Regions from separate parts of the Leisingera caerulea DSM 24564 genome, predicted to be linked through region 2. Evidence: riboswitches for the same ligand, from Rfam matches in the RefSeq annotation. Region 2 holds a riboswitch; the other holds the start of a gene.
The links. Region 2 has a riboswitch for thiamine pyrophosphate ahead of thiC (phosphomethylpyrimidine synthase ThiC). Riboswitches for the same ligand answer to the same signal wherever they lie in the genome.

Region 1 (6,530 bases), 1.3 Mb from region 2:
TACGAGATGACACACACCCGCTATGCCTTCATCAAGGCGCAATGGCATGCTGATATTGTTGACCGCGCGCTGGAGGGCTTTTTGCAGCTGATCCCGGCAGAGCAAGTCGACGTGTTCGATGTGCCCGGCGCTTTTGAGATGCCATTGCTGGCACAGGAGTTGGCCAAAACAGGGAAATACGCCGCCGTGGCCTGCGCCGCCTTTGTGGTGGATGGCGGCATCTACCGGCATGATTTTGTGGCTCAGGCCGTGGTCGACGGGCTGATGCGCGCCGGGATGGATACCGGGGTGCCGGTGCTGTCGGTCTCGCTGACCCCGCACCACTTCCAGGAAACCGATCACCACATCGCGATCTACCGCGAACATTTCGTGCAGAAGGGCCGCGAAGCCGCCAATGCCGCGCTGATGATCACCAAGACACGGGAGGCCGCTCTGGCCGCATAAACCACAGGCCAGCGCCTGCCGGGCCGCAACCGGCCCGGCCATGGCTCACCCCAAATACGCCTTCAAGGCCGGCGGCGGGTTGTCCAGCAGCTCCGCCGTGGCTTGCGGCGGATGCGCCTTGCCCTCCGCCACCAGCACCACCTGATCCGCAATCCGACGCGCATCATTCGGATCGTGGCTGACCATCAGCACCGTTGCGCCGCTTTCGCGGGCCAGCTCCGCCACCAGATCCAGCATCTCTGCCTTCAGCGCAGGTCCGAGCGCGGCAAAGGGCTCATCCAGCAGCAGGATATCACGCCCCTGCACCAGCACGCGCGCCAGCGCCACCCGGCTTTGCTGCCCGCCGGACAGCGCCGCAGGCTTACGCCCGCCCATGCCGCCCAGGCCAACCCGCTCCAGCGCGGCATCAACCCGGCTCCACTCCGCCGCGCTCAGCCTCAGGTTCGCATGCAGCCCCAAGCCCACGTTCTGTGCCACGGTCAGATGCGGAAACAGGTTGCCGTCCTGAAACAGCATCGCCACCGGCCGTTTACCCGGAGGCTGGCTGGTGAGGTCCGCACCATTCCACGCGATGCGCCCGCGGGTGACGGGCAGGAAACCGGCCACAGCCTCCACCAGCGTGGATTTCCCGGCGCCGGAGGGGCCAATCACCGCGACGCAGGCACCGGCTGCGATCTCCAGATCCGCCTCCACCGCGTAATCGCCGTTCATTATCCGGCAGTTCTCAAGCCTCAGCATGCCAGCGCCCTCCGCGGTCCAGAATCCAGAATACGCCCATCGACAGCAGCAGCAGCAGCAGTGCCGCGCCGGCCGCTGCCTCCATCCGGTAGGCCCCCATCAGCCGGTAGATCTGCAAGGGCAGCGTTGCGAAATCCGGATCGGCAAACAGCGCCACCACGCCGAGGTCGCCCATCGACAGGGCCGCCGCCAGACCGGCCGCAAACCCGGTCTGCGCCCGCATCCGCGGCAGGTAGACACGCCGGACAAAGGCCCATCCCTGCATGTCCAGCGACAGCGACAGGCGGCCGTACCGCCCCAGCACCTCCCGCGCACGGGGCACCAGGATGCGCATGGCAAAGGGCAGCGCCATCACCGCATTGACGAGCGCCGTCACCGGCAGCGCCAGCGCAAAAGGGTCCGCGATGGGATAGATCAGAATGAACAGCCCGGTGCCGATCACCAAGGGCGAGGCTGCAAGGCCCAAGATGCCCGACAGCTCGGTCATGCCGTTGCGGCCTGCCGCCACGGCAGCGGCCATCGGCAAGGCAAGTCCCAGCAGGATCACCGTGCTGAGAGCCGCAACCAGTATGGAGGTTCCGGCAGCCTGCCAGACACTGCTTTTCAGATCTGCCATCCCCGGCAGACCTGCCAGCGTAATTGCCGCCAGCGGCAGCAGCAGGAACGCCGCGGACAGGACAATCCAGAAAGCATCAGCGCTGCGCGCCAGCGCCCCTTGCCCGTCCCAGCGCCGCACCGCGCGGTCGAGACCGGAGCCAAAGCCCTCGCCCGCCGACACGCGCAACGCCACCAAAGCGGCGGCGGCGGTCAGCAGCAGTTGCAGGCCCGACAAAAGCGCCGCGCGGCCCAAGTCGAAATCGAATCGGAATGCCTGATAAATAGCGAGTTCAATGGTGGTGGCCCTTGGCCCACCGCCCAAGGTCAGCGCCACCGCAAAGCTGGACAGGCAGATGGCAAACACTACCGCCAGCGCGCCCGGCACCACCCGCCGCAGCATTGGGCCTTCCAGCAGCCGCCACATCGCCAGCGGCCCGGCATCCAGCTGCGCCGTCAGACGGAAGCGTTCGGCGGGGATCTCCTGCCAGCCCTGCAGGATCAGCCGGGTCGCCAGCGGCAGGTTGAAGAACACATGCGCCAGCACCACCCCGTGCAGCCCGTAGATCTGCACCGGCTCCAGCCCGAACAGACCCAGCAGGCTGCTCAGCCAGCCAGCCCGCCCAAAGACCGAAAGCAGGCCAAGAATCGCGACAATGACCGGAAGAATGAAGGGCGCCCCTAACAGCGCAATCAGCAGGCTCCGCCCCGGAAACCGCCGCCGCGCCAGCGCGCGGGCGACCGGGGCGGCAAGACCAACACTCAGAAGGGCCGACAGGCTTGCCTGGGTCAGAGTGAACCGCAGCGCGGCCCAGTCGCTGGCGCCAAACCCGGTGCCAGCCTCAGCCCTGAGCGCAACAGCCCCAAGGGTTCCAAGGATCAGCGCTGCCACCAGCAGGGCCGCGCTGATCCCGGGAAAGGCGCTTACTGGCTGAGCGCGTCCAGCCATTCGTCCAGCGCCGCATCGCGCACTTCCGCTGCCTCAGCTTCGCTCAGCAGCAGGGATTTTCCCGGTGCGATCAGGGTCTCAAAGCCTTCCGGCAGGCCTGCTGCCGGGGTGACCGCCGGATACATCCAGTTGGTGGTCGGGATGACCGACTGGAACGCATCGGACACCATGAAGGCCAGGAACTGGTCGGCCAGCTCCGGCTGGTCGGTGTTCGCCAGTTTACCGGCAACTTCCACCTGCATGTAGTGACCCTCATCAAAGGCTGCCGCCGCCTTGGAGCCGTCTTCCTCCGCAATCAGATGGTAGGCGGGCGAGGTGGTGTAGGAGAGAACCATGTCGGCCTCGCCTTCCAGGAACATGCCGTAGGCCTCGGACCAGCCCTTGGTCACGGTCACGACATTGTCGGACAGGCCCTTCCAGATCTCCGGCGCCTCGTCGCCATAGGCGGCCTTGACCCACAAGAGCAGACCCAGCCCGGGGGTCGAGGACCGCGGGTCCTGAATAACGATCCTCTTGTCGCTGGCCGCCAGCGCCTTGAAATCCGCAGGCGCTGCGGCATCGGCGTTATGAACAAAGGCGAAGTAGCCCCAGTCATACGGCACAAATGTCGCGTCGTTCCAGTCTACCGGCATTGCATAGTCGGCGCTGACCGAATGCTCGGCAAACAGGCCGGTTTCCTTGGCCGCAGCGGTCAGGTTGGTGTCGAGACCCAGCACCACGTCGGCGTCGGAACGCGCGCCCTCCAGCTTGATCCGCGCCAGGAGCGCGGCACCGTCGCCTGCGCTTACCAGTTTCAGGTCGCAGCCGCAGACCTCTTCAAAGGCCTTCTCCACTGCCGGGCCGGGGCCCCAGTCGGAAACAAAGCTGTCATAAGTATAAACAGTGAGTTCGGGCGTTTCGGCAAAGGCTGCCGAGGCGCCAAGCAGTCCCGCTGCAAATGCAAGATGTTTCATGCCATCCTCCTTTGCGGCTTTGGGCAAGGGTGGAGGCTGTCCAGTACCTTCCCTCCGCCGGTGTGATCCGGTTCAGGTTCAACGGGTGTCATCTCAGCGCTCGCGCGCACCCCGAGGTGGCGCGGACATTAGGCCCCAGCCGCAGCAATGACAAGCCAAAGCCCCGCCAGGACCTAAGGCTTGGTGAAACTGGACCGCTGCCAGCACCGGCCCCTTGTTCATCTGGCTGAAAATATCCCGGGGGAGCCGCCCCAGGCGGCGGGGGCAGCGCCCCCTCTCGCCTTTGCCGCAGAGGAATCCGCTTGAGGCACAGCCCCCTGCCCGCTAAGCACGTCCCGCAAAGGAGACCGCGCCTCATGTCGATGAACAGCTTTGGACACCTCTTCCGCGTCACCACCTGGGGCGAGAGCCACGGGCCCGCGCTTGGCGCCACCGTCGACGGCTGCCCGCCGAATGTGCCGCTGGAGCCGGAAATGCTGCAGCAGTGGCTCGACAAGCGCCGCCCAGGCCAGAACAAGAACACCACCCAGCGCAATGAGCCGGACGCGGTGAAGATCCTGTCCGGCGTGTTCGACGGCATGTCCACCGGCACGCCGATCCAGCTGATGATCGAAAACACCGATCAGCGCTCCAAGGATTACGGAGAGATTTCCCAGACCTTCCGTCCGGGCCATGCCGACATCACCTATTTCCAGAAATACGGCAACCGCGACTACCGCGGCGGCGGCCGCTCCTCTGCCCGCGAAACGGCAGCGCGGGTGGCAGCCGGCGGTGTTGCACGTGAAGCAATCAAGGCGCTGGTGCCGGGGCTGGAGATCAAGGGCTACATGACCCGAATGGGCGAGCTGGAGATCGACCGCAGCCGCTTTGACTGGGGCGCGATTGACCAGAACGATTTCTGGATCCCCGACGCAGGCGCGGTGCAGGAGTGGGAAGACTACCTGCAGCGCCTGCGTAAAGACCACGACTCGGTGGGCGCCGTAGTTGAGGTCGTCGCCCGCGGCGTTCCCGCCGGCATCGGCGCGCCGGTTTATGGCAAGCTGGACACCGATCTGGCCGCCGCGATGATGTCGATCAACGCCGTGAAGGGCGTGGAAATCGGCGAGGGCATGAATGCCGCACGCCTCAAAGGTTCGGAAAACGCTGATGAGATCTTCATGGGTGAAAACGGCCCCGAGTACTCTTCCAACCACGCCGGCGGCATCCTGGGCGGGATCTCCACCGGGCAGGACGTGGTGGTGCGCTTTGCGGTGAAGCCGACCTCCTCGATTCTTACCCCGCGCAAGTCGATCCGCAAGGACGGCTCCGCCACCGAGGTGATCACCAAGGGCCGCCACGACCCCTGCGTCGGCATCCGCGCGGTGCCGGTAGCCGAGGCGATGATGGCCTGCGTGGTTTTGGACCATCTGTTGCTGCACCGCGGCCAGATCGGTGAAAACCAGGGCCGGATTGGCTAGATTTTAGGCTCTAAAAGGGACGATTTTGCGTTTTCCAAGGGCGAAGTTTGCAGCTGCATGCTTCGCCTTTTTTGCCGCTCAACCGTGCTCGCCCGCGCATTGGCTGTGGTCGCCGAGCGCGGTCAGCACCTTGCAGCAGCCGCCGTTGCCGCCATCGCACAGGTGGCTGATCCGTTCCAGCTCGGTCGCCAGTTGCTCCAGCTTGCGGATCCGGTCGCGGACATTGGCCAGCTGGCTGCGGGCAATCCGGTCGGCTTCGGCGCAGTCATCGCCCAGATGCCCGTCCAGGCCCATCAACGCCTTGATGTCCTCCAGCGAAAAGCCGAGGTCGCGAGCGTGCTTGATAAAGCCCAGCGCGTCCATGCCATCCTGCCCGTAGCGGCGCTGGTTGCCGGCATTGCGGCCCGGCTGCGGCAGCAGGCCGACCTCCTCGTAATAGCGGATCGTGGGCACCTTCACCCCAGTGGCCTTGGACAGCTGACCGATGGAAAACATGGCAGAAACCTCTTGAAGCTCTAGTGACTAGAGGCCCTACATTGATCCCGAATCAGGAATGAGGACAAGAGCAATGGCAGGCTGCTGCAATCATGAGGCCCGGTTTGACGGGGTATCGGCGGACTATAAACGCAGGCTTTGGCTGGTGATCGCCATCAATGCCGGCATGTTCGCGGTGGAAATGGGGGCGGGCCAGCTGTCCGGCAGCCAGGCCTTGAAGGCGGACGCGTTGGACTTTCTGGGCGATGCGCTGACCTATGGCATTTCGCTGGCGGTGATCGGCGCCACCCTGCGCACCCGGGCACTGGCGGCCCTGGGCAAGGGCATCAGCCTGCTGCTGATGGGCGCATGGGTGTTTGGCTCCACGGTCTATCAGGTGTTCTATGTGGGCGTGCCGCAGGCGCAGATCATGGGGGTTATCGGCTTTATGGCGCTGGCGGCCAACCTGATTTCGGTCATGCTGCTGGCCCGCTACAAGGACGGCGACGCCAATGTGCGCTCTGTCTGGTTGTGCTCGCGCAATGACGCCATCGGCAATGTGGCGGTGATGATCGCGGCGCTTGGCGTCTGGGGCACCGCAACCGGCTGGCCGGACCTCATTGTGGCCGGCATCATGGGCGGTCTGTTCCTGAACTCCGCCTTCCAGATCCTGGTGCAGGCGGTGCGGGAATGGCGCGAAGAAGAGGCGCACGCAGAAGCGCATCAGCACTAGGGCAGAGACCGTCCGCGGGCGGAAGCGAAGCGCCCGCCCGTGGGGACGGACGGTCGCTGCCCGGGCCGTCGGCCCGGGTGGGTGAAAACTAGCAGAAAAGCCCTGCGTATTCCTTGCGCAGGGCTTTCTTCTGCACCTTGCCCATGGTGTTGCGCGGCAGCGCGTCCAGCAGGATGATCTCCTTGGGC
Region 2 (6,530 bases):
ACGTCGGACCGGGCTTGGCGACATTGGTGTAGGGATGCCAGAGGTGCTGCTGGTCAAACTCCAGCTGGGTGAGGTCTGCGGCACTCATGACAGCACCTCCTTGATCAGGTCCACCCGGATGCTGGCCTGAAAGGCCACGGCCAGCGCGTCAGAGGTCAGCTCGCCAAGCACCGGCAGCCGCCCCAGGTGCGCCACTTGGCCGAATTGGCAGATGGTTTCCTCCACCGCCGGCTCCGCGTCGCCGATGAAGGCCACGCCCGCAACCGGGCAGCCCGCATCGCGCAGGGCTTTCAGCGACAGCAGCGTGTGGTTGATCGTGCCCAGCTGGGTCCGCGCGCAGAGGATCACCGGCGCGCCCCAGCGGGCGAACAGATCGAGATACAGCACCTTGCGGTTCAGCGGCACCATCAGCCCGCCTGCGCCTTCGGCCACCAGCACGCCATCGGCCTCAGGCAAAGACAGCGAATCCGGGTCGATCTCCACGCCCTCGGCCTCTGCCGACAGATGCGGCGAGGCTGGCAGTTGCAGAAGATACCCTTCAGGCAGCGCCGGGCGGCCCGACAGGCGGGAGACGATCTGGCTGTCGGTCTCCTCTTCCAGTCCGGATTGCACCGGCTTCCAGTAGGTTGCGCCCAGGGCCTGCACCAGGCCGGCCGAGAAGACGGTCTTGCCAATGCCTGTATCGGTCCCGGTGACGATCAGCGCGCTCATGCCCCATTCTCCATTTCCCGGGCGAGGTCTTCGAACATCGCGGTGATGACCCCTGCCCCCGTGTTCAGCGTGATCGACAGCCGCAGCCGCGAGGTGCCGCGTGGCACGGTCGGCGGGCGGATGCCGCGAATGTCATAGCCGCGGGCCTGCATAGCGGAGGCCAGCGCCATGGAGCGCTTGTCGTCACCGATCACCACCGGCAGGATCTGGCTTTGGAAACCCTCCAGCCCGCACAGGCGTTTGGCTTCACCTTGGGCATGGGTGATCCCCTGCCACGCTTGCTCGCGGCGGCTTGGGTTCTGCTGCAGCTCCTGCAAGGCCGCCCGCACCAGTGCCGCGTTCAAGGGTGACGGGGCGGTGGCAAAGATAAACCCGCGCGCCTTGTTGATCAGCGTCTCAATCAGCACCCGCTGACCGCAGATCAAAGCGCCGGAGGCCCCCAGCGCCTTGCCGCAGGTGTGCAGGCTCAGGACGTTTGGCCGGTGCGCGATCTCATACGCCAGCCCGCGGCCCAAATCGCCGAACACGCCCGTTGAATGCGCCTCATCCACCACCAGCACTGCGCCGTCCGCATCGGCCAGTGCCATCAGCGCGTCCAGCGGCGCGAGGTCGCCGTCCATGGAATAAACCGCCTCAACCGCGATCCAGACCTGACCGGTGCCGCCCGCCGCGCGCCACTCTTTCAGCACCCGCGCCGCGTCTTCCACATCGCCATGCGCAAAGCTGCGGGTCTCCGCCCGGCCCAGCCGCATTCCGTCGTGAGTGCTCGCATGGATCAGCGCGTCATAGAGCACCAGATCGCCCAGTTGCGGCAGGGTAGAGAAGATCGCCTGATTGGCATTAAAGCCGCCGCCCATGAACAGCGCGGCCTCGGTGCCGAAGAACTCCGCTGCCTCAGCCTCCAGAAGCTGGTGTTCCGCGTCATTGCCGCGCAGCAGGCGCGCGCCGCCTGCCCCCACCGGCACACCGCGCGCCAGCGCATCGGCTGCGGCGGCGCGCATCACATCGCTGCACGCCAGCCCAAGGTAGTCATTGGAGGCGAAGTCATGCCCTTCCCGCGGCATCAGCTGCCGGTAGCGTCCGCGCGTGCGCAGCGCTTCCAGCGATTTCTCATGCCTGGGGAAGGCGCCCGCCATCAGCGGCTGCCGTCGCAGCCCGCGGCCATGGCGGTGATGCCCAGACGGTCGAACAGCTGCTGGTCCTTGTCCTCTTCGGGGTTGTCGGCAGTCAGCAGCGTGTCGCCGACAAAGATCGAGTTGGCCCCGGCAAAGAAGCACATCGCCTGCATCTCGTCCGACATATCGGTGCGGCCTGCGGACAGGCGCACGTGCGATTTCGGCATCAGAATGCGGGCCAGAGCAACCGAGCGGACGAATTCGATCGGGTCCAGCTTCTCGACATTGGCCAGCGGCGTATCGGCGATCGGGATCAGCATGTTGACCGGCACCGAATCCGGGTGCACCTCCAGCGTCGCCAGCGCCAGCATCATATCGATACGGTCCAGCTGCTGCTCGCCCATGCCGACGATGCCGCCGGAGCACACCTTGATGCCCGCCTCGCGCACTCGGTTCAGGGTGTCGATCCGGTCGGCGAAGGTGCGGGTGGTGATGATCTCGGAGTAGTAGCGCTCCGAGGTGTCGATGTTGTGGTTGTAATAATCGAGACCGGCGTCGCGCAGGCGGAACACCTGTTCCTCGTCCAGCATGCCCAGGGTCATGCAGGTTTCCATACCCAGGTCCTTGACGCCCTGCACCATCGCCTCCAGAGCCGCCATGTCGCGGTCCTTGGGAGAGCGCCAGGCGGCGCCCATGCAGTAACGGGTGGCGCCGCCTTCCTTAGCTTTCTTGGCCTCGGCGATCACACGCTGAACCTCGATCAGCTTGGAGGCCGAGAGCTGCGCGCCGTTGCGCGCCGACTGCGAGCAATAGGCGCAATCCTCGGCGCAGCCGCCGGTCTTGATGCTGAGCAGCTTGGATTTCTGCACCTGATTGGGGTCGAAATACTGCCGGTGCACGGTGTGCGCCTGAAACAGCAAGTCCATGAATGGCTTATTGTAAATCGCTTCCGCTTCCTCGCGGGTCCAGTCGGTGCGGATGGGTGCAGCGTCCAGCATGCTGTCTCCTGTTCTCTATACCTGTTGGCCATGCGCGGATGGCGTTGCTGGTTTTTATAGATAATTTTGCAGCCGCCGATCAAGCATCAAAGCTGCGCTGCAGCGATTTGCCTCAAAAACCCGCCCATAAGTCCAGTATCACGCTGATACTAATACCAAAAAATAATCTACAAAGATTCCGGTTGACGCGAACCCCGCCCCTCCCCTAGCCCTATAGGCACGCAGGGGAGTCCCGCCCAAGGGACTGAGAGGCGTCATGGTGCGGGGTATCCCGGACCGGCGGCGCGACCCTTTGAACCTGACCCAGTTGATACTGGCGTAGGAAGCAAGAAGCATCGCACGGCGCCCCGGCGGCAAGCGCTGTTTCGGACAGGCAGCATGCGTGCACCGGCCGTACACCGGCTGTACACCCCCCTGCCCGTTTTCCTCCGTCCCGGCTCAATTGGTGTTTTTGAACCGAAGCCCCGGAGGAACACCAGATGAACGTCCCCAATCCCAAGATCACCACGGGCGCCCTGCCCGCATCGCGCAAGATCTATGTCAGCGGCGAGGTCCACCAGGACATCCGCGTGCCAATGCGTGAGATCTCCACCCACCCTACCGCGGGCGAGGCGCCGTTGCCGGTCTATGACAGCTCCGGCCCCTACACCGACCCGGACGTGCTGACCGACATCCGCCAGGGCCTGCCGCAGCTGCGCCGCCAGTGGATTGAGGCGCGCGGCGACGTCGAGAGCTACCAGGGCCGCGATGTGAAGCCGGAGGACAATGGATTTGTCGAGGGCGACCGGCTGACGCCTGAGTTCCCGGTGAGACCCGCCCCCCTGCGCGGCAAGGACGGCAAGGCGCCGACCCAGCTGGCCTATGCCCGTGCGGGCATCATCACACCGGAGATGGAATTTGTGGCGATCCGCGAAAACCAGCTGCGCGAGCTGTCGCCGTGCCACGCGAACCGTGACGGCAATGACTTCGGCGCCAACATCCCCGACTACGTGACGCCGGAATTCGTGCGCCAGGAAATCGCCGCGGGCCGCGCCATCATCCCGGCCAACATCAACCACCCGGAAATCGAGCCGATGATCATCGGCCGCAATTTTAAGGTGAAGATCAACGCCAACATGGGCACCTCTGCCGTCACCTCCTCGATGGAGGAAGAGGTCGACAAGCTGGTCTGGGCGATCCGCTGGGGGGCTGATACGGTGATGGACCTGTCGACAGGCCGCAACATCCACAACACCCGCGAATGGATCGTGCGCAACTCTCCGGTTCCGATCGGCACCGTGCCGATCTACCAGGCGCTGGAAAAGGTGAACGGCATCGCCGAGGACCTGACGTGGGAGGTGTTCCGCGACACGCTGATCGAGCAGGCGGAACAGGGCGTCGACTATTTTACCATCCATGCCGGTGTGCGGCTGCACATGGTGCCGATGACGGTGAACCGGGTGACGGGGATCGTCTCGCGCGGCGGGTCGATCATGGCCAAGTGGTGCCTGCATCACCACAAGGAGAGCTTCCTCTATGAGCATTTCGAGGAAATCTGCGACATATGCCGCCAGTATGACGTGTCCTTCTCGCTGGGCGACGGGCTGCGCCCCGGTTCCATTGCGGACGCCAATGACGAAGCGCAGTTTGCGGAGCTGGAAACCCTGGGCGAGCTGACCAAGATCGCCTGGGCCAAGGACTGCCAGGTGATGATCGAGGGGCCAGGCCATGTCGCCATGCACAAGATCAAGGAGAACATGGACAAGCAGCTGGAGTGCTGCCACGAGGCGCCGTTCTATACGCTTGGGCCGCTGACCACAGATATCGCGCCGGGCTATGACCACATCACCAGCGGCATCGGGGCCGCGATGATCGGCTGGTTCGGCTGCGCGATGCTGTGCTACGTGACGCCGAAGGAGCATCTGGGCCTGCCCGACCGCGACGATGTGAAGACCGGGGTGATCACCTACAAGATCGCGGCCCATGCTGCCGACCTCGCCAAAGGTCTGCCGGGCGCCCAGCGCCGCGACGATGCGCTGTCCCGCGCCCGTTTCGAGTTCCGCTGGGAGGATCAGTTCAACCTGTCGCTGGACCCGGACACCGCGCGCGAATTCCACGATCAGACCCTGCCGAAACAGGCCCATAAGGTCGCCCATTTCTGCTCCATGTGCGGACCGAAGTTCTGCTCCATGCGGATATCTCACGACATCCGCGCCGAGGCCCAGAAAGAAGGCATGGAGGCGATGGCCGCCAAGTTCCGGGAGGGCGGCGAGCTGTATGTGCCTGCCGCCGAGGCTGCGGAACCGGCCGAATGATCACCATCGCCGGCGCGGGCTTGGCCGGCCTCGCCTGTGCCTATGAACTGGCGCAGCGCGGGGCGGCGGTCACCGTCTATGAGCGGGGCGAGGCGCCCGGGGCCGGCAGCGTCGCGCGCTTTGCGGGCGGCATGCTGGCGCCCTGGTGCGAACGCGAAAGCGCCGAGGAAGAGGTGATCACCCTCGGCAGCCGCGCCTTCGGCTGGTGGGCCAAGGTCACCCCGGTTCACAGGCGCGGCACGCTGGTGGTGGCGCCTGCCCGCGACCGGGCGGAGCTGACCCGTTTCGCCCGCCGCACCCGCGGCCACCGGGGCGTGGACGGGGCGGAGATTGGCGAACTGGAACCGGCGCTGGCGGGGCGGTTTGCGCAAGGGCTGTTCTTTGAGCAGGAGGCGCATCTGGACCCGCGGCGCGCGCTGCGCGATCTGAGCGCCAAGGTGCAGGCGATGGGGGTGGAGATCCGCTATGGCACCCCTGCCCCGGCCCGCGTCACGCTGGATTGCACCGGGATGGCGGCACCACTGCCCGGCCTGCGCCCGGTGCGCGGCGAGATGGCCATCCTGTATTGCCCGGAGGTGGAGATCAGCCGCACCCTGCGGCTGCTGCACCCGCGGATGCCGCTCTACCTCGTTCCGCGCGGAGACGGGTATTTCATGATCGGCGGCACCATGATCGAGAGCAGCTCTGACCGGCCCATCTCCCTGCGCTCGCTCAGTGAATTGCTGAGCGCCGCCTTTGCCCTGCACCCCGCCTTTGCCGAGGCCAGCGTGGCGGAGACCGGCGCGGGCCTGCGCCCGGCCTTTCCGGACAACCTGCCGCGGCTGACCGAACGGGACGGCACGCTCTGCCTCAATGGCCTTTACCGGCACGGCTTTCTGCTTGCCCCCGCGATGGCGCAAGCAGCGGCACGCCGCCTGCTACAGGAGACATCAGATGAAGATCATCGTGAACGCCGAACGGCGTGACGTATCCGCAACCGATCTGAAGACGGCACTGCACGAGCTGGGCTTTGCCTCCTCGGCCGTGGCCACCGCGCTGAACGGCACCTTTGTGGCCCGCGGCAAGCGGGAACAGGTGCAGCTGTCCGAGGGCGACCGGCTGGAAGTGCTGGCCCCGATGCAGGGAGGATGAGATGAAAGTTTACGGAACAGAGATCACCTCGCGCCTTTTCCTGGGCACCGCGCAATATCCTTCACCCGCAGTGCTGGCCGGGGCGATACAGTCCAGCGGCACGGAGGTCATCACCGTGTCCCTGCGCCGCGAGACCGCCGATGGCTCCGGCGCCGGGTTCTGGGAGAGCCTGCGGAAAACCGGCTGCCGCATCCTGCCTAATACCGCCGGCTGCCATTCAGTGCTGGAGGCGGTGACCACCGCCCGTATGGCACGGGAGCTGTTTGATACCCCTTGGATCA

Region 1: linked by a shared signal. The riboswitch ahead of thiB (thiamine ABC transporter substrate binding subunit) and the one ahead of thiC (phosphomethylpyrimidine synthase ThiC) in region 2 are both predicted to bind thiamine pyrophosphate.

The regions. Positions count from the first base shown of each region.
Region 1 covers NZ_KI421513.1:1,240,933-1,247,462, forward strand. The annotation lists gene CAER_RS0113435 (6,7-dimethyl-8-ribityllumazine synthase) at 7-444, shown strand; gene CAER_RS0113440 (thiamine ABC transporter ATP-binding protein) at 490-1,182, opposite strand; gene CAER_RS0113445 (thiamine/thiamine pyrophosphate ABC transporter permease ThiP) at 1,169-2,725, opposite strand; gene thiB (thiamine ABC transporter substrate binding subunit) at 2,701-3,678, opposite strand; TPP riboswitch at 3,711-3,802, opposite strand; gene aroC (chorismate synthase) at 4,035-5,135, shown strand; gene CAER_RS0113460 (MerR family transcriptional regulator) at 5,214-5,630, opposite strand; gene CAER_RS0113465 (cation transporter) at 5,704-6,342, shown strand; gene CAER_RS0113470 (malonate--CoA ligase) at 6,431-6,530, opposite strand, start outside.
Region 2 covers NZ_KI421513.1:2,548,957-2,555,486, reverse strand. The annotation lists gene bioA (adenosylmethionine--8-amino-7-oxononanoate transaminase) at 1-88, opposite strand, end outside; gene bioD (dethiobiotin synthase) at 85-711, opposite strand; gene CAER_RS0119605 (8-amino-7-oxononanoate synthase) at 708-1,847, opposite strand; gene bioB (biotin synthase BioB) at 1,847-2,824, opposite strand; TPP riboswitch at 3,038-3,166, shown strand; gene thiC (phosphomethylpyrimidine synthase ThiC) at 3,304-5,118, shown strand; gene CAER_RS0119590 (FAD-dependent oxidoreductase) at 5,115-6,083, shown strand; gene thiS (sulfur carrier protein ThiS) at 6,052-6,249, shown strand; gene CAER_RS0119580 (thiazole synthase) at 6,251-6,530, shown strand, end outside.